Regions from separate parts of the Streptomyces sp. NPDC059875 genome, predicted to be linked through region 2. Evidence: predicted binding sites of a transcription regulator. Region 2 holds the regulator's gene; the other holds the start of a gene.

Region 1 (11,500 bases), on a different contig from region 2:
CGTACGGTCACCCGGCCGTGCGGCGGCGAGTGCTTCACCGCGTTGTCGATGAGGTTCGCCATCACCTGGTGCAGCCGCTCCGCGTCCGCGTGCGCGGTCAGCTCGGGCGGCGAGACGTCGAGGTGCAGATGGACGTCCGTACGGTTGTGCAGCCCGGACGTGGAGGACAGGCCGCGCTGGGACGCGGCCAGATTGGCCTCCCGGAGCACCCCCGAGAGGTACGGCCAGACCTCGAAACGGCGTGCCTTGAGCGTGACGACACCGTTGTCAAGACGTGACAGGTCGAGCAGGGTCTCCACCAGCCGGCCGAGCCGCTCGGACTGCTTCAGTGCCGTCCGCATGGTCTCCGGGTCGGCCTCGGAGACCCCGTCCACGACGTTCTCCAGGACCGCGCGGAGCGCGGCGATGGGGGTGCGCAGCTCGTGGGAGACATTGGCGACCAGCTCCTTGCGGTGCCGGTCGACGGCCTCCAGGTCGTCCGCCATGCGGTTGATCGTCGAGGCGAGGTCGCCGAGCTCGTCGCGGCGGTCCGCTCCGCGCACCCGCCGGCTGAAGTCGCCGCGCGAGATCGACCCGGCCACGGTGGTCATCTCGTCCAGCGGCGCGGTCAGGGACTGCGCCACGAACTGGGTGATTAGGAGGGTCGCGATCATCGCGAAGATCGTGATGTAGCGGAACTCCGTGGAGGTGCGTATCGCCACCAGGGCCAGGCCCGAGGTGAGCAGGACCGCCCCGACGACCAGCGTGCCCAGCTTGGTCTTGATCGAGATGAGGATCCGGCGCCTGCCGCGGCGCTCGGGGCGCGGCCCCCGTCGGCTCATGGCGCCGGGGTCTCCAGCGCGTATCCGACGCCATGGACCGTACGGATCCGCTCCGCCCCGATCTTCCGGCGCAGCGCCTTGATGTGGCTGTCCACGGTCCGGGTCCCCGAGGCGTCCGCCCAGTCCCAGACCTCCGCGAGCAGCTGCTCGCGGGAGAGGACCGCACGCGGCGTGTTCGCCAGGCAGACCAGCAGGTCGAACTCGGTCGGCGTCAGGTGCACGTCCTCGGCCCTGACCCGGACCCGGCGCTGCGCGTGGTCGATCTCCAGCTCGCCGAGCCGCAGGATCCCGCTCCGCGGCGTCACGGCCGCCAGCGCCGCCCGCTCCACCCGGCGCAGCAGCACGTGCACCCGGGCGGCCAGCTCACGCATCGAGAACGGCTTGGTCATGTAGTCGTCGGCGCCGACGCCGAGTCCGACCAGCATGTCCGTCTCGTCGTCGCGCGCCGTGAGCATCAGGACCGGGACCGGCCGCTGGGCCTGGACCCGGCGGCACACCTCCAGGCCGTCGAACCCCGGCAGCATCACGTCGAGCACCATCAGGTCCGGCTGCCACGCCTCGGCCGCGTCCACCGCGGCCGGGCCGTCGGTCGCCGTCTGGACGAGGAACCCCTCCGCGCGCAGCCGCGCGGAGATCGCATCCACGATCGTCGTGTCGTCCTCGACGACCAGCACCCGCCGCTGCGCACCCGGAGTGGGCGCCGCACCGTGGTGAGTGGTGTGTGTCTGCTCCATTGCCCCGCCTCGCATCGCTGGTGTCGGCCAGCAGCCTAGAGGCACCGGGAGCATCCCGGCTACGCAGGCCTGATGCCGAGGTGCACCACGTCCGGGACGCCCCGGGCAACCGGGATCTCTTCCGTCCGTACCCCGCTGAATCCGGCATTCCGCAAGGACGCTTCGAAATCGGCAGAGGGTTGCGCGGACCACACGGCGAGGATCCCGCCGGGGTTCAGGCGGGCCGCGCAGGCCGCCAACCCCTCGGCGGAGTACAGACTTTGGTTGCCCTCGGTGACGGTCCAATCGGGCCCGTTGTCGATGTCCAGGCAGAGCGCGTCGTAGGTGTCGGGGGAGTTGTGGACGAACTCGACCAGGTCCGTGTGCAGGATCACGTTGCGCGGATCGGCCAATGCCTGTCCGGAAATCGCGGCCAGCGGCCCTTCGCGGTGCCAGTCGATGATGGCCTGCTCGCGCTCGACGACGGCGATCCGGCCCCAACGGGGGTCGGCGGCCGCGTGGACGAGGGAGAAACCGACGCCGAGACCGCCGATCAGCACGGAGGCGGCGGTGCGTCCGCCGAGGGCGTCCATCGCCGCGTCGATCAGGAGCCGTTCGGAGCGACCGTCCGAGGTGTCCATCAGGAAGGTGCCGTTGGCGATGATCTCGAAGTGCTCGTCGCGTCGGCGCAGCACGACTTCTCCGTACGGACCCTCGCGGCGGTCGAGGGTGACGGGGCTGGACATGTTCACTCACTCCCGGTCTCGGCAGACGGTCTGTCCGGGCCATCCTCGCGGGGCGGGGGCGGCCGGGACAAACGGATACGTCGGCGACGCCGAGGCGGTCGGGTCGGTTCAGCTCCGTGTGGGAGGACGGTCGGGTTCAGCGCCGTACGGGAGGGCGGGCGCCGCGGAACGTGTAGAGCGCCGCGCCCCCGGCGAACGCCCCCAGCGCCACCGCCCAGGCGCCCGCCTGCGGACCCGGCTGCATCGGCCAGGCCCACAGCGCGGCGCCGCCCCCGGGCGCCGGCGGCGCCGCCACGTAGACCGAGCCGACGTACGCCGTCATCGGCAGCCAACTCGGCCGGGCGCCGATCAGCGCCGCCGCGGCGGCCGTCACACCCACCGAGCCCAGGGTGTTGCGGACGATCGCCGGCCCACCGAACTCCTCCGGGTGACCCGGCACCGCGAGCGCCAGCGTGACGACGGCCAGGGCGGTCAGGGCGAGCAGGTGCGCGGTGCGGCGCAGGGGCCACGGGCGGGTCGCCGTACGGTCCAGCTCGTCGCTCGCCGCGTACAGGCTCGCCCCGACCACCGAAGCGGCCAACAGCGGGCCGAGGACGACGACCGGCACGCGGGCGGTGTGGTCGAAGCCCGGATGGGACCGGAGCCAGGCCGCGGCCCAGGCGGCCGCGGCAGCCGTGCCCAACAGGGCGGCGACGGCGCCGGGGAGCGTGCGCGAGCGTGCGTAGAGGACGAGGCCGGTGCCGAGGCCGCTCATGGGATCGGCACCTCCTCGGGGCGACAGCGGTCCGCCGCCATGTAGCGGGCGAGGTACTCCCGTTGGGCGGCCGGGGACTTGGCGCGCAGGGCGTCGAGGTCCCGCTGCGCGACCGGGCCCACGGGGATGCCGTAGTCCTCCGGTGTCGGCGCCAGCCACTCGGACACGGCGAGATGGATCTCGCCGAGCCGTTCGACGTCCGGTCCGGCGAAGTCCTCGGAGCGGCAGGTCTCCGAGAAGAGGAACTGGACGGCCGAGTTGAGGTACAGGTCGGGGCTCCGGAGCCGGCCCCGTACCGCGTCCGACATCGGGTCCGGCAGTTCGATCTCCCCCGCGCCCGGGCCGCTCGGGCCGCCCACCCAGCGGACCGGGGCGCCCGGCAGCCCGCGCAGCCGCTCGTTGAGCGGAGCGAGCGCGCGGGAGATGTCCGGCAGCAGTCCGCGGTCCAGGGCCGGCACACAGACCTGGGGCGATCCGCCGTCGCAGACCGGACGGATCGCCTCGCGGTCCGGGCGCCACGCCCCCTCGTCGGGAAGCCGGAGCACCGGCACGGCCGCGGCGACCGCGGCGGCGAGCGGAAGCAGGGCGAGCAGCCGCAGCCGCGCGGGGCGCGCCGCGTACGCGAGGAGGGCCGCCAGGGCGAGACCTCCGGTCCAGACGGCCGAGGCGGGGGCGAACCACCACACGGGCTCCTCCCAGGGGGAGGAGTGCTCGGCGGCCGGGCTGAGCCAGCGGGCGGGACTCTCCGTGTACGCGCCGATCCCGAGCCCGACATACCCGGCCACCGCGAGCAGCGGTGCCGTCAGCCGCCACGGCACCAGCAGCCCGACGAGATGGCCGAGCGTGCCGAGTGCGGCGAGCGCGACGGCGTCGGCGGCGACGAGCTCGAGATACGGCCGGCCGCCACCGACGTACGGCCAGGTCGCCAGCAGGCACACCGCCGTGGCGAGGAGCTGCCCGGCGGCCGGCCAGAGCGCGGAGGGCGCGACGGCGAGCAGCGTACGGCGCAGCCGGCCGCGCGGGACGGAACGCAGCAGCTCCAGCGTCCCGCGCCGCCGCTCCCGGCCGCCCTGCCAGCAGCCGGCGGCGAGCGCGAGAGGGCCGGCGAGCAGCCCGGTGGCGACGTGCAGCGTGTCCGTGGCGTCGGTCCAACGCGACTGCCAGTCGGGCGCCTTGCCGTACATCGTCACGAGGATCGTGACCGCGACGGCGGCGCCGACCCAGGGCCCGGCCCCCCGCCGCAGCTCGGTGCGGAGGGCGGAGGTGCGGGGCGGATCGGTGGCCTCGCGGGGCGGGGTGGCGGTCGCGGTCACCGGGTCTCCTCGGGGGAGACGGGAGCGAGGGCGGCGGAGGGGTCCGGCCGGGGCGTCCGCCCGCCCGGGTCGTCCACCGCGGCCGTTGCGTGAAGAGTCACCGCTGCCTCCGCGTCTGATGCCGAAGGGTCCGACGTGGCCTGCGGCGCGCGGTGGGCGCGGAGAGCCGCCGTGTAGCCGCGTTCGATCGCGTTGGCGCCGTCCCCGGCAGTGGCCGAGGTCGCCGACTCCTCGCCCAGGGCCGTCAGTTCCGCGGTCGTGCCGCGGAACGCGACGCGGCCCGATTCGATCAGAGTGACCTCCGAGCAGGCGGCGGCCACGTCCTCCACCAGGTGGGTGGAGACGATCACCGTGGACGAGGCGCCGATCTCCTTCAGGAGCGTTCGGAACTCGACGCGCTGTTCGGGGTCGAGTCCCGCCGTCGGTTCGTCGAGGAGGAGCAACTCCGGTTCGTTCACGATCGCCTGGGCGATCCCGGCCCGCCGGACCATGCCGCCGGACAGGGTCTTCAGCCGGGCGTCGATGCGCTCGGCGAGGCCCACCCGCTCCACGGCGCGCTCCACGGCGGCCGGGGTGCGGTCCGCGGGCATCTCCTTGAGCCAGGCCACGTACGCCACGAACTCGCGGACCGTGAAGCCCGGGTAGTACCCGAACTCCTGGGGCAGATAGCCCAGTCGGCGGCGGATCTCCGACCGCTCGCGGTGGGCCCCGGCGTCCCGGCCCAGGAGCTCCACCCGGCCGTCCGACGGGGCGGCCACGGTCGCGAGGACACGGATGAGGGAGGTCTTTCCGGCGCCGTTCGGGCCGAGGAGGCCGTGGACGCCGGGACCGAGGGTCAGGTCGAGGCGGTCGAGCGCGACCGTGCGGCGGTGCCGGACGGTCAGACCGGTCGCCGTGACGGTGGTGAGTGCGGCGCTCGGTGTGGTCCGTGTGGTCACCGGGTCTCCAGATGGTCGAAGGAACGGCGTCGCAACGCCAGCAGGCCCGCGCAGGCGACGGCGGCGGCTGCCCAACCGCCCTGTGCGGCCGGGCCCGAGAGGTAGCGGGCCAACTCGGCCGTGGCGTCCGGCCGTCCGAGCACCGGTCCGGTCACTGCGAGCAGCCAGCCGCCGGTGAGGGTGAGCGCGGCCGCGCGGCAGCCCACGAACGAGCCGAGGGCCAGGGCCGCCAGCGTCAGCGCGAGCCCGGGCAGCAGCCAGGCCGCCGCGCCCGGTACGCCCGTGACCGGTGGCAGCAGCGCTCCGGCTGCGGTCAGCACCGGCACACACACGCCGAGCACGGCCGCCGCCCGGGTGAGCAGCAGGCGCAGCCCGCCGGAGGGTGTCGCCACGCCGATCTCGTACATCGGGTCGGCGTGACGTCCGTACGAGACGGCCACCCCGGCGAGCGGCAGGACCGGGGCGACGGCGAGCAGGACCGGCCGCGCCCCCCGGAACCCGGCGCCGTACGCGAGCCCCGCCGCGGCGGCGACCACGACGAGCACCGCCACCAGCCACGACCCGCGCAGCGCGGGGCCCGCGGCCCAGAGCACGCGCGCCCAGCGGGAGGCGGGGGCGAGCCGAAGGCCCGTGCCCCGGCGGCGGGGCGCGTCGGCCGCCTCCGTGCGTACCGTCTCCAGGAGCGCCGTCCGGACGTCCGCCAGGACCGGGCCCGCGCCCCCCGCGCGGACCGCCGTCGACACGCGGGCCGCGCAGCCGCCGCACACCTCGACGTGCTTCTCCAGGGACCAGGCGTCGGGCTCGGCCGCCGAACCCGACGCGTAGCGGGCGGCCAGGGAATCGGTCACGTGCCACGGCGCGCTCATGCGGTGCCTCCCAGGGGGTGCGGGCCGAGGGCGGCGCGCAGTTCGCGACGGGCCCGCAGGGCGCGGGTCTTGACCGTGCCCTCCGGTATCCCCAGGAGCCGGGCCGTCTCGCGGGTGGTCAGGCCGTCGACGACCGTGGCCCGCAGCACCTCGCGCAGCTCGGGCGAGATCCGGTCGAGCGCGGCGCCGACGTCTCCGTACTCGAGGCCCGCGAGGACCCGGTCCTCCGCCGAGGGGGCGGGGGCGATCGGTTCGGGCGCGGCGCGCTCCGCACGGGCCCGGACGCGCTGGGCGTCGACCAGGCGGCGCGCGGCGACGACCCACAGCCAGCCCCCGGCCTCACCCCGGCCCCGGTGGGAACCGGCGGAGCGCCAGACCGTGACGAAGGTGTCCTGGAGGACCTCCCGTACGGTCTCCTCGTCCGTGCAGCGCCGGGCCAGCCGGGCGTGCAGCCAGCCCGCGTGCCGGTCGTACAGCACGGCCAGCGCCTCGGCGTCGCCCCGGGCGACCGCGCGCAACAGCGCGGAGTCGTCCCGGTCTTCTCCCCGTTCGGGGCGCAACAGTCTCACGCCCCTCTATCGCTCGGCCGACGGTCGGCGGTTCACGCGACGGCCGACGCCGAGGCAGGGGCGGCCGACCGGAGTCAGTGGCCGGTCGGCGGGCCGCCGTCGGGCAGCGCCGCGAAGACGCGTTGCAGCGCCGTCGGGCGCTCGCCGTCCGCGGCGACGACGACCCGGTGGTCGTACGAGATCACGTACCTGAAGCCGTCGTACACCGGCTTCCCGCTCGGCCGTGCGGGCACCTTGGAGTAGGCCGGGTCCTCCAGCGCCGCGCGCAGCTCCGCCACTTCGGCGGGGGTCATGCGGCCGGTCCGTGGCGGCTTGGTGCCGGTGCGGGTCGTGTAACTGCCGTCGTAGTGGACGATCAGCTGGTTGGAGACGCCGGCGAGACCGCCGTCGACGTTCACCTCGACGAGGACCTCCCGGGGGCCGGGCTCCTCGTCGTTCGTCACGGTCCCGTCCGGACCGGTCGGGACGGGTGGGGCGGGGACGGTCCCGGTGCCGGGCGGCGGAGGCTTCGCGCTTCCGTCCGGGGTCCCTCCCTGGGTCGCCACCGGTGGCGGAGGGGTGCCCTGGTCGCTGCACCCGGTCACCGCCAGCACCGGTACCAGCACCGCCGACGCGGCCCAGAGCACCGCGTACCGCCTCCTGCGCACCACGTCCCTGAGCACCATGGCTCCGAGCATGCCCTCAGCCGATCCTGTTGACCAGAGCCGCGTGCAGGGCGTCGAGACGGGGGCCGTGCGGCCCGCCGCGTACCGCGAGATCGACGGCGTCCACGCAGGCGCGGCACCGTTCGAGATGGGCCTCGGCATGGCCGAGGACGTCGGGGGAGAGCTCCCCGCGGGCGTACAAGGCCACCCAGCGCTCGGGGAGATGGCGGTGGTCGGGGCCCGGACCGGGCGAGGTGGGGGCCGGGCTGGTCGTGGGGGGCGAGAGCTCGGTCATGCGAGGGCTGCTTTCGGGAGTGGCGGCGTGTGCGTCGGGGCGAGGGAGCGGGTCACGGGCGGGGGCGCGGGACCCGCTCCCGGTCCCGGTCCTTGTCCCTGCCCCGGCCATGGGCTCGGTCCTGGACGTCGTACGCACCTCCTCCCAACGCGTCGTCGTCCGGCGTCTCCGCGTCCCGCTGGGCCGCGAGCCACTCGCGCAGGCGGGCACAGCCGCGGGCGGCGCGGGCCTTGACCGTTCCCTCCGGGACGGCGAGGCGCTCGGCGGTCTCACGGACGCTGCACTGCTGGAGGTAGCGCAGCTCGATCACCTCGCGCTGCGGTGCGGGGAGCCCCGCGAGGGCGAAGGCTATGGCGGCGTAGCGGGGCGAGGAGGCGAGCAGGCAGTCCTCCGCGGAGGGGGCCGTCCGGGCGGAGGCGGGGGTGTGCTCACGGGCCCGGTCCTCCAGGGCGCGGTGGCGGCCCGCCGCGCGTTCGAGGTCGATCGCGCGGCACTGGGCTATTCGCCGCAGCCAGGCCGGAACGCTGCCCTCGTGGAAGCCGGACGCGCTCTTCCACACCGTCAGGAAGGTCTCCTGGACGGCGTCCTCGACGGTCTGGGCGGGGAATCCGCGGTTGAGCAGATACGCGAAGAGGGCGCCGGCGTGCCGGGCGAACAGCCGCGACAGGGCGTCCTTGTCGCCGTCGGCGACGGCGTGGACGAGGTGGGCGTCGCACGAGTCCTCCTCGGCACGGCCCACGTCGCCTCCGGCGGGTGGTGGTCCGCCGGGGTTACCGTCCTCGATGCACTGCCCGCACCCGGGGTAGCTGGTCGTCACGACGACTGAACGCACGGGGTGGACCCGGAGGTTGCAGTTCCGCGCACCTTTCCGTCACCATCCCGGAGCGCCGGGCGCACCGGGGGGCGCACGGCGCTCCGCCCCGCGCCCGCCCGCGGCCGCGGCGGAGTTCGGGTGCGGCCCGGCCACGCCGACCCCGCCCCTCGCCCCCGCCCCCCGCCCCCTCGTCAGGCGTCCCGCACGATCCCCGTCAGCGGGCCCTCGTGGCGCCAGCCCAGGGTGTCGTAGAGCGCCAGGCCGTCCGTCGTCGCCGAGAGGACTCCTGTCACGGCTCCCGCCTGTGCGGCCGCCGCCTCGATGGTGCGCATGACGTTCGCGCCGAGGCCGCGGCGGCGGTGGTCGGGGTGGGTCTCGATCTGGTCGGCGACCGCCGTCGCGCCCGTCGGGGCCATCTGGCCGCGGGCGGCGAGCGTGCCGTCCGGTGCCACGATCCGGACCCGAATCACCCCGTCCCGGGTCTCCGTCGTCCGCGCGTACCCCTCCGGCGCCGGCGGCCGCGCACCCGCGTCGAGCGCCTTGGTCATCATGAAGCCGGGATCGTCCGGGATGGTCCATCCCGGGGTGATCCACTCCTCGACCTCCTCCGGCCCGGCCATCACCTTCAACCAGGCGTTCGGCTCGGTGATCTCCGCGCAGAGCTTGCCCACGGACACCGCGTCCGGCGCCGGCAGCACATGCCGGAAGACGTGCGTCGGCAGGCCGACGTCGATCCGGTAGCCCCAGGGTTCGACGACGGCGGGCGGGGTGCCCCGCGAGACGGTCCAGCCGGCCACCCATGCGGATGTAATAGACGCCATATCCATGGAGGTATTACAAGGCGGGTGCTCCGCCCCGCGCCAGAGGTGATCGCTCAGAGCGAACGGGGGCGGGGGAACATTCGGCGGGGCGCGTGCATTGAGTCCACATAGCTCAACTTGACTGCCGAAGGGGAGATCATGGCTTCGACGTCCTCACCGCTCACCCTGCCTGTGCTGCCGCTCGACGACGAGGTCGTGCTGCCCGGAATGGTGGTGCCGCTGGACCTGTCCGACAACGACGTACGCGCCGCGGTGGAGGCCGCCCAGGCCGCCGCGCGATCCGATACGGGCAAGCCCAGGGTGCTCCTCGTGCCCCGCATCGACGGCACCTACGCCGGGACCGGCGTCCTCGGCACCGTCGAGCAGGTCGGCCGGCTGTCCGACGGCGACCCCGGCGCGCTCATCCGTGGTCGCGGCCGCGTCAGGATCGGCGCCGGTACGACCGGTCCCGGTGCGGCCCTGTGGGTCGAGGGCAGCGTCGTCGAGGAGACCGTGCCCGAGCCGCTGCCCGGCGCCGTGACCGAACTGGTCAAGGAGTACAAGGCACTGGCCACCAGCTGGCTGAAGAAGCGCGGCGCGTGGCAGGTCGTGGACCGGGTCCAGCAGATCGACGGCGTCTCCGCGCTCGCCGACAACTCCGGCTACTCCCCCTTCCTCACCGTCGAGGAGAAGGTCGAACTCCTCGAGACCGCCGACCCGGTCGCCCGCCTCAAGCTCGCCACGGCGCAGCTGCGCGAGCACCTGGCCGAGCAGGACGTGGCCGAGTCCATCGCGAAGGACGTCCAGGAGGGCGTCGACAAGCAGCAGCGCGAGTTCCTGCTGCGGCGCCAGCTGGAGGCCGTACGCAAGGAGCTGCGCGACCTCAACGGCGAGACGGAGGGCGACGAGTCCGACGACTACCGGGCCCGGGTGGAGGCCGCCGACCTGCCCGAGAAGGTGCGGGAGGCCGCCCTCAAGGAGGTCGAGAAGCTGGAGCGGTCCAGCGACCAGTCCCCGGAGGGGTCCTGGATCCGCACCTGGCTCGACACCGTCCTCGAACTGCCGTGGAACGAGCGGACCGAGGACCAGTACGACATCCAGGGCGCGAAGACCGTCCTCGACGCCGAGCACGCGGGCCTGGAGGACGTGAAGGAGCGGATCACCGAGTACCTGGCGGTGCGCAAGCGGCGCGCCGAGCGCGGTCTCGGCGTGGTCGGCGGCCGGCGCGGCGGCGCCGTCCTGGCGCTCGTCGGTCCGCCCGGCGTCGGAAAGACCTCCCTGGGCGAGTCCGTCGCGCACGCCATGGGGCGGAAGTTCGTCCGCGTCGCGCTCGGCGGCGTCCGGGACGAGGCGGAGATCCGCGGCCACCGGCGTACGTACGTCGGCGCGCTGCCCGGCCGGATCGTCCGGGCCATCAAGGAGGCCGGGTCCATGAACCCGGTGGTCCTGCTCGACGAGATCGACAAGGTCGGCTCCGACTACCGCGGCGACCCGGCGGCCGCTCTCCTGGAGGTGCTGGACCCGGCGCAGAACCACACCTTCCGCGACCACTACCTGGAGGTCGAACTGGACCTCTCCGACGTCGTGTTCCTGGCGACGGCGAACGTCCTGGAGGCCATCCCGGAGGCGCTGCTCGACCGGATGGAGCTGGTGCGGCTCGACGGGTATACGGAGGACGAGAAGGTCGTCATCGCCCGTGACCACCTGCTGCCGAGGCAGCTGGAGCGGGCGGGCCTGGAGCCCGGCGAGGTGGTCCTTGAGGACGCGTCCCTGCGGAAGCTGGCGGGGGAGTACACCCGCGAGGCGGGCGTACGGAACCTGGAGCGGTCCATCGCGCGCCTGCTGCGCAAGGTCGCGGCGCAGCACGAACTGGGCGACCGGGAGCTGCCGTTCTCGGTCGGTGTGGACGATCTGCGCCGACTGATCGGACGCCCGCACCACGTGCCCGAGTCGGCCCAGGACCCGGCCGAGCGGCGCACGTCGGTGCCGGGTGTGGCGACCGGGCTCGCCGTCACGGGCGCGGGCGGTGACGTCCTCTTCGTGGAGGCGTCGCTCGCGGACCCGGAGACGGGCGCGGCGGGGCTCACCCTGACGGGCCAGCTGGGCGACGTGATGAAGGAGTCGGCGCAGATCGCGCTCTCCTTCCTGCGCTCGCACGGCGCGGAGCAGGAGCTGCCCGTGACCGGTCTGAAGGACCGGGGCGTGCACATCCACTTCCCGGCGGGCG
Region 2 (11,500 bases):
CCCGCCGGCGAGGTCCAGCTCGTCCTGGAGAAGGAACTGGAGGACCGCGCGAGCACGTTGAGCCCGGCCGTCACGGTGGGCACCGGATTCCAGGCCTTCGACCACTGGTGGGTCCGGGTGGAGAAGACCGGCGCCCTGCTGCGCGCCCGCGCCTGGCAGGGCCTGGGCACGGCGGAGCCCACGGGAACCTGGCACCACAGCGTGCGCGACCCCGAGAAGGACCCGGCCAAGGTCTTCGACTCGGGCACCCTCGGAGTCCGGGCGCTGGCCTCCAGCGGCGCCACGGTGCCGCTGGAAGCGCGGGTCTACGACTTCGAGGTCACCTCGGCCGAGTGGGTCGACCCGCCGGTGGTCTGCCACGACACCTGGGTACGGCTGCTCGCGGCACCCTTCGACGGCACCTGGACCCCCTCCCTGGAACAGCAGATCCGTGCCTGGGCGGGCGACACCTCCCCCGACGCCCTGGCGTACGCCTCGATGTTCCGGCCCTTCGCCCCCGCCGTGACCGACCCCGCGCTCCAGGGCGCTCAGGTGCTGGGCGAGGCCGAGTACAGCGAAGCCGACGGCGCCGGGCTGCGCTCCATCGGCGGCGACTTCCACGACTACCTGGGGCTTCCCTGGACCTTCCCCGCGAGCGGCGAGAGCGCGACCCCGGACGAGGGGATGAAGGACAAGCCCAATCTCGACTGTTCGGGCTTCGTCCGGATGGTCTACGGGCACCACATGGGCATCCCGATGGTCCTCTACAAGAACTACGACGGCCGGAACCTGCCCCGCACCTCGAAGAGCCAGTCCGCCCAAGGCCCCGGCGTGGTCGTGGCCCAGGGCACGGGCACGCCCCCCGCACTCGACACGCTGCGGATCGGCGACGTGGTCTTCTTCGACGCCACGAACGCCGATCCCGACGACCCCGAGACCTACGACGGTGTGGTCGACCACACCGGCATCTACATCGGCCCCGACCAGCACGGCGGTCTGCGCTTCGTCTCCAGCCGCAAGACGCCGAACGGGCCGACCATGGCCGATCTGGGAGCCAAGTCGATCCTCAACGGCAAGAGGTGGGTCTCCGACGACGACAAGGGCGACGTGTACACCAACTCGCTGCGGGTCGTACGTCGCTTCTGACGGCAGCGGGTCCACGCCCGGCCGGGGAAACTTTCACCCGGCTGGGCCCACCTCGCTCGCGCGCCCCCTCCGTGCCGCGCCGATTGTCGGGTAGATCGACTTGTCGGTCCGACCTGATTCCCGTGCGCACGGAGGTGCACCCTGTCCGCCGAGACTCTCGACCGCCCGGCCTCGCCCGCCCTTGTGCGGAGCGTCCCCCGCCGGTGGGTCTCACTGCACCGCGCCGCCCCCGCGCTCGGGATGTTCGCCGCCGCGCGGCTGACCGGGATGCTCGTCCTCGCGGGCTGGGCCTGGCACACCGGACGCTCGCCGCGGGCGCTGCTCGCGAAGTCCTGGGACTCCGAGTGGTACATCCGGATCGCCGCGCACGGCTACGGCCACACCCTCCACTGGCCCGACGGCGTCGTCCAGTCCGACCTGGCCTTCTTCCCGCTCTACCCGGGGCTCGTCCGGGCCGTCACCACCGTCCTGCCGGTGACCGGCGGTACGGCCGGCCTGCTGCTGTCCTGGCTGTCGGCCGGCGCCGCGGCCTGGGGCATCTTTCTGATCGGCGAACGGCTGTACGGACGACCCACCGCCGTCGTCCTGGTGCTGCTCTGGGGCCTGCTGCCGCACTCGATCGTGCTGACCATGGCGTACACCGAGCCGCTGATGACGGCCCTCGCCGCCTGGTCGCTGTACGCGCTGCTCACCCGGCGCCCGCTGTGGGCGGGCACGCTGGCCGCCCTGGCCGGCCTCTCCCGCCCCAGCGGGGTCGCGATCGCCGCGGCGGTGCTCGTGGTGGCGGGGTACGAGCTGTGGCGCGGGCGTGGGCGGATGGCGGGGCGGCTGTGGGCCGGGGCCGTACTGGCTCCGGCCGGCTGGCTCTCGTACCTGCTCTGGGTCGGTGCCCGGCGCGGCGACCTGCTCGGCGGCTACTTCGCCGTCCAGGACGGCTGGACCTCGCGCTTCGACTTCGGGGTCGGGGCACTGGCCTTCGTCCGGGGCATGCTGCGGGGGCCGACCCAGTTCGGCTTCGCGATGGCGCTGCTGATCACGGGCGCGGGGGTGCTGCTGTTCGCCCTGCTCGCGCTGGTGGAGCGGCCGCCGCTGCCGATCCTGGTCTACACGGGCGTGCTGGTGGTCATCACGGTCTGCGGATCCGGCTTCTTCGAGTCGAAGCCGCGTTTCCTGCTGCCCGCGTTCCCGCTGCTCTTCCCCCTGGCCCACGCACTGACGAAAGCCCGGCCGAGAGCCGCGATCGTGGTGATCACGGCCCTGGCCGGGCTGTCGTTCAGCTACGGGGTGTACGCGCTGACACTCGCGCGCATGGCCCTGTGAAGGCCCGAGGGACTACTCGCCCTCGGGCTCCTTGTCCTCGGGGGACTCCAGGCCGAACTGCTCCACGAGCCACTTGTCGAACTCGATGGAAGCGCGGACCCAGCTGACGGTGGAGGACACGAAGTGCTCCAGCGCGACGCCGGTGCCGATCAGCATCTGGGCCTCACCGATGAGGCGGAGGGTGGCGGAGCCGTCCTCCTCCTCGTGCAGGTGCGTGTACACCTTGGGCCACAGGGTGCGGCGGTTCCAGTCGTCGATCGCGTCGAGAACCCTGGCGCGGTCGTCGGCGGAGTGCGGGCGGTCGTAGAACGTCCGCACCGAGAAGACACGCTGGTCCTCCTCTCCGCGGAACATGAAGTACGTGCGGAATTCCTCCCACGGCGCCGCGAGGTCACCCTCGTCGTCGACGACGTACTTCAGCTCCATCTGGTCCAGGAGCTGCTTGACCAGGTCCTGGTCGGGGACGACGGGGCCCGCCGGTCCTGCGGCCTGAGGCTGGGGCTGGCCCCCGAAATTCGGAATCGAGGACGGGTCGATGCTCACCGTGAATATCCCTTCGTACGGTTGCCGCCATCCTCTCCCATGCCGGGCGGTACGGCGCAAGCCCCACCTCCCGCGATCCGCTGCGGGCTGACAAGATCTGGTGCCTATGGGGGACAAAGTGCGGCCGGTACGGCCTCGACCGTCGACGTGGATCTGGGTCTCGGCGCTCGTTTCGTTCATCTGCGGGGGCCCGATCGCCCTGCTGGTCTGGGGCGCGATGGCCTGGGACGAGATGGGCAAGCCGAAGCCGATGGACTGCGCCGAGGCCATGGACTGGGCGCACGCGACCATGCCGAAGAGCGCGCAGGACCCGCACTGCACGGTCAGCAGCTGGCTGGACACCCAGGTGAAGGCGGAGTTCCGGATGCCGCGCGCCGAGGTCGCGGGCTGGCTGGCCGGCACCTATCCGGGCGGGGAGATCCGCTCGTACTGCCACACGGACCTGTGCGTGGACGTCCAGGAGATGCCGCCGGACCCCGGGGGCCCGGCGGCGGTGAACGTGAAGGTGACGTACGAGGACGGGGGCACCGCCCTCGTACACGTCATGCCGTTCACGGTGTGAGCGGACGCGAGCGAACGCGCTACTGCGCCGCGCCCACGATCAGGCCGTCCTCGGGTGGGGTCTCCCCCAGCTCATTAAGAGCTTGGGGACGGTCCACCCGGACCGTGTCGCCGTCGCGGACCTCGCCCGCGAGGATCTCCTTCGCCAGCCGGTCGCCGATCGCCGTCTGGATCAGGCGGCGCAGCGGCCGGGCGCCGTACGCCGGGTCCATGCCCTCGTCGGCGAGCCAGGCCACGGCCTCGGGGGTGACCTCCAGAGTGAGGCGGCGGTCCGCCAGCCGCTTGGCGAGCCGGTCGATCTGGAGCTGGGCGATCCGCCCCAGCTCGGTCTTGTCGAGGGCGGAGAAGACCACCAGGTCGTCGAGCCGGTTGAGGAACTCCGGCTTGAAGGAGGCCCGCACCACCTCCAGGACCCGCTGCTTCTTCTCCTCCTCGCCGATCAGGGGGTCGACCAGGTACTGGCTGCCCAGGTTGGACGTCAGGATCAGGATGGTGTTGCGGAAGTCCACCGTCCGGCCCTGGCCGTCGGTCAGCCGGCCGTCGTCGAGGACCTGGAGCAGGATGTCGAAGACCTCCGGGTGGGCCTTCTCCACCTCGTCGAGCAGCACCACGCTGTACGGGCGGCGGCGCACCGCCTCCGTGAGCTGGCCGCCCTCCTCGTAGCCGACGTAGCCGGGAGGCGCGCCGACGAGCCGGGCGACGGAGTGCTTCTCGCTGTACTCCGACATGTCGATGCGGACCATGGCCCGCTCGTCGTCGAAGAGGAAGTCCGCGAGCGCCTTCGCCAGCTCGGTCTTGCCGACACCGGTCGGGCCGAGGAAGAGGAAGGAGCCGGTGGGACGGTCGGGGTCGGCGATCCCGGCGCGCGTACGGCGCACGGCGTCGGAGACGGCCCGTACGGCCTCGGTCTGGCCGATCAGACGGCGGCCGAGCTCGTCCTCCATGCGCAGCAGCTTCTGCGTCTCGCCCTCCAGGAGGCGGCCGGCGGGGATGCCGGTCCAGGCGCCGACCACGTCAGCGATGTCGTCGGGGCCGACCTCCTCCTTGACCATGGTGTCCTTCGAGACCTCCTGCTCGGCCTCGGACGCCTCCGCCAGCTCCCGCTCCAGGGCCGGGATCTCGCCGTAGAGCAGCTGGGAGGCGGTGTCGAAGTCGCCGTCGCGCTGGGCACGCTCGGCGCGGCCGCGCAGCTCGTCGAGCTGCTCCTTGAGCTCGCCGACGCGGTTGAGGGACTGCTTCTCCTTCTCCCAGCGGGCGGTCAGGCCGCGCAGCTCCTCCTCGCGGTCGGCGAGGTCGCGGCGCAGCTTCTCCAGGCGCTGCTTGCTGGCCTGGTCGGTCTCGTTCTTGAGCGCGAGCTCCTCCATGCGCAGCCGGTCCACGGAGCGCTGGAGCTCGTCGATCTCGACGGGGGAGGAGTCGATCTCCATCCGGAGCCGGGAAGCGGCCTCGTCGACGAGGTCGATGGCCTTGTCGGGGAGGAAGCGGGAGGTGATGTACCGGTCGGAGAGGGCGGACGCGGCCACCAGCGCGGAGTCGGCGATCTGGACCTTGTGGTGGGCCTCGTACCGCCCCTTGAGTCCGCGCAGGATCGCGATCGTGTCCTCGACGCTCGGCTCGGCGACCAGGACCTGCTGGAAGCGGCGCTCCAGGGCGGGGTCCTTCTCGATCCGCTCGCGGTACTCGTCGAGGGTCGTCGCGCCGACCATGCGCAGCTCGCCGCGGGCCAGCATCGGCTTCAGCATGTTGCCGGCGTCCATGGCGGAGTCGCCGCCGGCGCCCGCGCCGACGACGGTGTGCAGCTCGTCGATGAAGGTGATGATCTGACCGTCGCTCGCCTTGATCTCGGACAGGACGGTCTTCAGGCGCTCCTCGAACTCGCCGCGGTACTTGGCGCCCGCGACCATCGCGCCGAGGTCGAGCGAGACCAGGCGCTTGTTGCGGAGCGACTCGGGGACGTCGCCCTTCACGATCCGCTGGGCGAGGCCCTCGACGACGGCGGTCTTACCGACGCCGGGCTCGCCGATGAGGACGGGGTTGTTCTTGGTGCGGCGGGAGAGCACCTGGACGACGCGCCGGATCTCCTGGTCGCGCCCGATGACGGGGTCCAGCTTTCCTTCCCGCGCGGCGGCCGTGAAGTCCGTGCCGAACTTCTCCAGCGCCTTGTACTGACCCTCCGGGTCGGGTGTGGTCACCCGGCGTCCTCCCCTTGCCTTCTCGAACGCGTCGAGCAGCCGCGCGGCGCTCGCCCCCTGCTGGGCCAGCACCTCGCCGGCCTGTCCGCCCTTCGCCGCGAGCCCGATGAGCAGGTGCTCGGTCGAGAGGTACTCGTCCCCGAGCTCCTTGGCCTGCTTGGCGGCCTCGGCGATCACGGCGAGCAGCTCGCGGTTGGGCTGCGGCGGCGCGACCGTGGAGCCGGTCACGCTGGGCTGGGCGGCAAGCAGCCGCTCCGCACCGGACCGTACCGCGGCCTGGTCGGCCTCGACGGCGGCGAGCAGGTCGATGATGTTCTCGTTGTCCTGACCCGCGAGCAGCGCGAGCAGAAGATGGGCGGGGGTCAGATCGGGGTGCCCCTCGGACACGGCGCGGCTGGTGGCCGCGTTGATCGCGTCTCGGCTCCTGTTGGTCAGCTCGGCGTCCACGTGCGCTGTCTCCTCTCTCGTGCGTGCGGCAAGGCCATGACGACTTCTATGACTCGTCCAGCGTACACAAAGTTGAGTCCATTCCGCTCAAGGTGTCGCGCACGCCCGTGCCACGGGTAGGTTCCGGGCATGGCGACTGACCCGAGGAACCCGGACGACTCGTATCTCAGCTTCTGGCGCGAGTACCACATGTCCACCCTGACGACCCCCCGCCCGGACGGCACTCCGCACGTGGTGGCGGTGGGCGTGACGTACGACCCCGAGGGCGGCGAGAACGGCATCGCCCGGGTCATCACCAACAAGCACAGCCACAAGGTCGCCAACGTCCTGGCGGCGGGCCCGGAGGGCGCGCGCGTCGCGGTCTGCCAGGTGGACAAGGGGCGCTGGGCGACGTTGGAGGGCGTGGCGCGCATCCGCACGGAGGCGGAGGTCGTCGCGGACGCGGTGGACCGCTACGCGACGCGCTACGGCCGGGTCCCGGCGCCGAACCCGGACCGGGTGGTCATCGAGATCGCGCTGACGCGGGCCATGGGCCGGGCCTAGGGCCTGATCCGCCGGACAGGCCCTGGCGCTCACGCCCCCACCCACTTCCGTACGCGCACAGCACAGCGGCGCCATCGCGTTTCAGGTCCGCGATGGCGCCGCTGTGTGGGGGAAGCACCTGAGCGATCTACAACGACGGGGGAACCGCTCAGGCACTGCGGGGGGTGGCGGTGGTGGTCTCGGGCTCGAGCAGCTGGTGGTCCCGCTGGTCGAGATTGACGAAAATCATGCCGTACCGGATGGCACAGCGAACGGGCTGCGGGGCTCCGCGGGGCCGGCGCAGACACCGGTAGGCGCGAACGTCCTCGTCCTGCTCACGAGCGACGACGATCGGTTCTCCGAAGAGGGTGACCATCAACGAATCACCACGGTGGGGGATGGCCGTGACGAGATCGATGAAATGCCACCCGGATCGATAGGCCGAGGCCATCTCTCGCCGGAAGACCCGGTCGTCCGGCGGCACGGTCATGCGACCGCGCCCGCCGGGGCAGAGTCCCATGTCGGCTCACGCTCGCCGGTCGTGCCGGAGTCCCACGTGGGCTCACCCGCGGCCGCCGGAGCGAAGTCCCACGTGGGCTCGCCCGCGACAGTCGGAGCGGAGTCCCACGTGGGCTCACCCGGAGACGCGACAACGTTGTTCGCCGGCGGCGTGTCCCATGTCGGCTCGCCGTTCAGGGCGAGAGCGCCGAGAGCAGCCGCAGCAGCGAAAGCTATGGCGCCAAGTGCACGAACCATCCTGGTCATGGCCGATCTCCACCTCTTTTGATCATTACCTCCTCCCCCGCGAATAAGACGATGGCTCACTCCGAACCCTTCCACCAGCGGTGCCAGGCATCATGTTCCTGTAATTCAGGACCCTGAGGGGGGTGCAAATGGAGCCGAAACAGGGTGATGGGGACACTGGGCACGGTCCGGGCGAGCTGTGCGATGCGGGCAGGCGCCTCTACGCGACCGCACTCCGGGCCGGCAGGATCTCCCGCGCGGAGGTGGAATCGGTCCCCTGCCTGATCGAACTGGCGCTGCTGCACCCCGATCCGGACGATTCCCAGTGGCTGCGGCCGATCCCGCCGTCCATCGCGTTGAACAAGCTCATACACCCCATCGAGCGGGAGATCCAACAGCGCCGACAGCTGGCGATCTCGCTCGCGGACACGTTCGAGCCATTCATGACGATCAACGCCCCCGACCCGCACGCCACCCAGGCGATCACCGTCCTCGAGGGCCTCAGTCTCATCAACGCCACGCTCGACCGGGTCATCAACGAGTGCACCGAGGAGCTGCTCACCATCCAGCCGGGCAGCGGCCGCAAGCCCGAGGTGGTGCAGGCCGGGCTGCGACGCGTCGAGCCCTTGCTCGACCGCGGCATCCGGATGCGCACGCTCTACCAGCACACCGCCCGGCACCACTCCGCGACCATGGGATACGTGGAGCGGATCGCCCCGTACGGGCTCGAGGTGCGCACGCTCGAGGAGATCATCGACCGGCTGATCATCGTCGACCGCAAGATCGCCTTCGTCCCGGCGCGCAGCGACCGGCGGGTGGCCCTCGAACTGCGCCACGAAGGCCTCGTCCAGTACCTGGTCGGCGTCTTCGACCAGTTCTGGCTCCACGGCGTGCCGTGGGAGGAGGAGATCCCGTACAGCCCCTCCGTGGACGGCATCGGCGGCGTCCAGCGCTCCATCGCCAAACTCCTCGTCGAGGGCCACGTCGACGAGGCCATCGCCCGCCGGCTCGGCATGAACGTCCGTACCTGCCGCGCCCACATCGCCAAGCTCGCCGCCGCCCTCGGCAGCGGCAGCCGAGCCCAACTCGGCTATCTCATCGCCCAGTCCGGAATCCTGGAGCAGGACCACTGATCGTGTACGTACAGATCGACCTGGACGGCCCCGCAGGGACCCTGCGGGTCTCCGGGTACGAGATGCCCACCATGGAGCTCGTACGGGCGGCGGGCGACGAACCCGACCCGCTCGTCCCCATCGGCACCCGCGCCGCCGACCGGCTCACCCTGACCGTCGACGGGGCGCCCGCGCGCATCCGCCCCGGGCGCGGGCGGCTCCTGCGGCGCTCGTACCGGGTCGACGCGGTGGTCGCCGGCGTGCGCTACCGGCTGGTGCCCTGCTCGTACATCGAGAGCCGGCTGCTCCGCGACGGACGCCCCCTCGGCACCCTGGAGTCCGCCGGGGACGGCGCCGTCGACGCCGACTGGGCGGCAGGCGTGGAGCCGGAGCCCCAGGACATCGCGGTCGGCCACACCCTGGCCGCCGCCTTCGGCACCGGCGCCGCGCCCTGGTGGGACACGGCGGCGAACATCGCCGCCGAACTGATCCCGTAGAGCCGAAAAAGCCCCCTCCGCGGGAAGCGGAGGGGGCTTCGTCGTACGAGAACAGCTACTCGGGGCGCTTGGGCCGCCAGACCACCAGCGCGCTCGCCTGCTGGACGTCCTGATACGGCACCAGATCGCGCCGGTACGAGGCGTGCACCTGGGCCTCCCGCTGGCGCATCGCCGACGCGGCGCCCTCGACGGCCGCCGACAGCTCGGCGACGCGCTGCTGCAACGCCGCGACCTGGTTCTCCAGCTCGATGATGCGCTTGATGCCCGCCAGGTTGATGCCCTCGTCCTGCGACAACGCCTGCACCGTACGGAGCAGTTCGATGTCACGGGCCGAGTAGCGCCGGCCCCGCCCCGCCGTGCGGTCGGGCGAGACCAGACCGAGGCGGTCGTACTGCCGGAGCGTCTGCGGATGCAGACCCGAGAGCTGGGCCGCCACCGAGATGACGTACACAGGGCTCTCGTCGGTCAGTTCGTACGGATTGCGGCTGCGTCCCGGTCGGCTGTCCATCGGGTCAAGCTCCCTTCGCGGCCTGGAACAACTCTGCCCTGATGTCCTCGCCCGCCGTCGCCTGACGGTAGGTCTCGAGGGCCTCGCGGGCCTTGTCGTCGAGCTCCTTGGGCACCGCGACCTCCACCGTCACCAGCAGGTCGCCGCGCGTACCGTCCTTGCGGACCGCGCCCTTGCCGCGGGCGCGCATGGTCCGGCCGTTGGGGGTGCCGGCGGGCAGCTTCAGCGTGACCGCCGGGCCGCCCAGGGTCGGCACCTTGATCTCGCCGCCGAGCGCCGCCTCGTCGAAGGTGACGGGCACGGTGACGGTCAGGTTGTCGTCCTTGCGGCCGAACACCGGGTGGGCGTCGACATGGACGACGACGTACAGGTCGCCGCTCTGGCCGCCGCGCTCGCCCGGCGCGCCCTTGCCCCGCAGCCGGATCCGCTGGCCGTCGGAGACCCCGGCGGGGATGCGGACCTGCATGGTGCGGGAGGACTTGGCCCGCCCGCTGCCCTTGCAGACCTCGCAGGGGGTCTCGGCGATCAGGCCGCGGCCCTTGCAGTCCACGCACGGGTCGGTGAGCGAGAACGAGCCGCTGCCGCCGCGCGAGACCTGGCCGGTGCCGACGCAGGTCGGGCACACGCGGGGCGTGCCGTTCTTGTCGCCGGTGCCCGAACAGGCCTTGCAGGGCGCCTGGGAGGACATCCGCAGCGGCACGGTGGCGCCGTCCACGGCCTCGGTGAAGCTGAGCGTCACCTCGGACTCGATGTCCTGACCGCGGCGGGGCTGCGTACGCGTACCCGCGCCGCCGCCCGCGCCGCGGTTGAACAGTCCGCCGAAGACGTCGCCGAGGCCGCCGCCGAAGCCGCCCGCCCCGCCCGCGCCGGGACCCTGGGCGCCGCCGAAGAGGTCGCCCAGGTCGAAGTTGAAGTTGCCGCCGCCCGGGCCTCCGGCGCGGAAGCCGCCGTTGCCGAAGAGCGCGCGGGCGTCGTCGTACTCCTTGCGCTTCTTGGGGTCGCCGAGGACGTCGTTCGCCTCGGAGATCTCCTTGAAGCGCGCCTCGGCCTTGGCGTCACCCTTGTTGGCGTCCGGGTGGTTCTCGCGGGCGAGCTTCCGGTACGCCTTCTTGATCTCGGCGTCGGTGGCGTCCTTGGGGACGCCGAGAACCTTGTAGTAGTCCTTCTCGACGAAGTCCTTCGTGCTCATCGACGTCCCTCCTCTCGGACGATCTTCGCGCTAGCCCTCCTCGGGGCCACCGCTCTCCTCGTCTGCCGACTTCTCGTCCTTCGCGGCCGGCGTCGCCCCGGGCTGGGGCTCGGCCACCGCGACGCGCGCGGGCCGGATGGTCCGCTCGCCGATCCGGTACCCCGGCTGCAGGATCGCCACGCAGGTCGTCTCGGTGACGTCCGGCGCGTACGAGTGCATCAGGGCCTCGTGGATCGTCGGGTCGAAGGGCTCGCCCTCCTTGCCGAACTGCTGCAGCCCCATCTTGGCGGCCACCGTCTCCAACGACTCGGCCACCGACTTGAAGCCGCCCACGAGCTCGCCGTGGTCCCGGGCCCGACCGATGTCGTCGAGCACGGGCAGCAGCTCCGTCAGGAGGCCCGCGACCGCGATCTCCTTGACGGTGACCCGGTCCCGCTCCACCCGACGGCGGTAGTTCTGGTACTCGGCCTGGAGCCTCTGGAGGTCCCCGGTGCGCTCGGAGAGCGCGCTGCGGACCTGGTCCAGCTGGGCGGTGAGACCGGCGGTCTCGGCCGAGCTCTTGCTGCTTGCGTCCCCGGCCGGGGCCGCCGAGCCCTCCTCTGTGGAGGGGGCCTCGGCGGCGTCGGCGGCGTCGTCAGGGGTGGCGCCGGAGGGGACGTCGGGCTTCTCCTCGAAGCCCGGGGTCTCCTCCGTCATCAGACAGCGCCGCCCTTCTTGGGCTCGTCGTCGACGATCTCGGC

The links. Region 2 encodes HspR, which represses chaperone genes until heat shock. Its sites were predicted from a motif close to TTGAGNNNNNNNNNCTCAA; they were not measured.
Region 1: the regulator HspR is predicted to act here: its motif matches at 9,392-9,410, upstream of lon (endopeptidase La).

Annotation. Positions count from the first base shown of each region.
Region 1 covers NZ_JBHWJZ010000002.1:130,239-141,738, forward strand. The annotation lists gene ACFV9D_RS02545 (ATP-binding protein) at 1-821, opposite strand, end outside; gene ACFV9D_RS02550 (response regulator transcription factor) at 818-1,555, opposite strand; gene ACFV9D_RS02555 (spermidine synthase) at 1,615-2,280, opposite strand; gene ACFV9D_RS02560 (hypothetical protein) at 2,417-3,034, opposite strand; gene ACFV9D_RS02565 (hypothetical protein) at 3,031-4,347, opposite strand; partial or broken gene ACFV9D_RS02570 (ABC transporter ATP-binding protein) at 4,485-5,285, opposite strand; gene ACFV9D_RS02575 (zf-HC2 domain-containing protein) at 5,282-6,151, opposite strand; gene ACFV9D_RS02580 (RNA polymerase sigma factor) at 6,148-6,720, opposite strand; gene ACFV9D_RS02585 (hypothetical protein) at 6,795-7,385, opposite strand; gene ACFV9D_RS02590 (hypothetical protein) at 7,402-7,659, opposite strand; gene ACFV9D_RS02595 (RNA polymerase sigma factor) at 7,712-8,476, opposite strand; gene ACFV9D_RS02600 (GNAT family N-acetyltransferase) at 8,665-9,300, opposite strand; gene lon (endopeptidase La) at 9,433-11,500, shown strand, end outside.
Region 2 covers NZ_JBHWJZ010000014.1:161,846-173,345, reverse strand. The annotation lists gene ACFV9D_RS19405 (C40 family peptidase) at 1-1,125, shown strand, start outside; gene ACFV9D_RS19400 (hypothetical protein) at 1,366-2,445, shown strand; gene ACFV9D_RS19395 (YbjN domain-containing protein) at 2,458-2,988, opposite strand; gene ACFV9D_RS19390 (hypothetical protein) at 3,095-3,550, shown strand; gene clpB (ATP-dependent chaperone ClpB) at 3,570-6,188, opposite strand; gene ACFV9D_RS19380 (pyridoxamine 5'-phosphate oxidase family protein) at 6,318-6,731, shown strand; gene ACFV9D_RS19375 ((2Fe-2S)-binding protein) at 6,880-7,200, opposite strand; gene ACFV9D_RS19370 (helix-turn-helix transcriptional regulator) at 7,604-8,587, shown strand; gene ACFV9D_RS19365 (hypothetical protein) at 8,590-9,063, shown strand; gene ACFV9D_RS19360 (heat shock protein transcriptional repressor HspR) at 9,119-9,571, opposite strand; gene dnaJ (molecular chaperone DnaJ) at 9,576-10,760, opposite strand; gene grpE (nucleotide exchange factor GrpE) at 10,791-11,456, opposite strand; gene dnaK (molecular chaperone DnaK) at 11,456-11,500, opposite strand, start outside.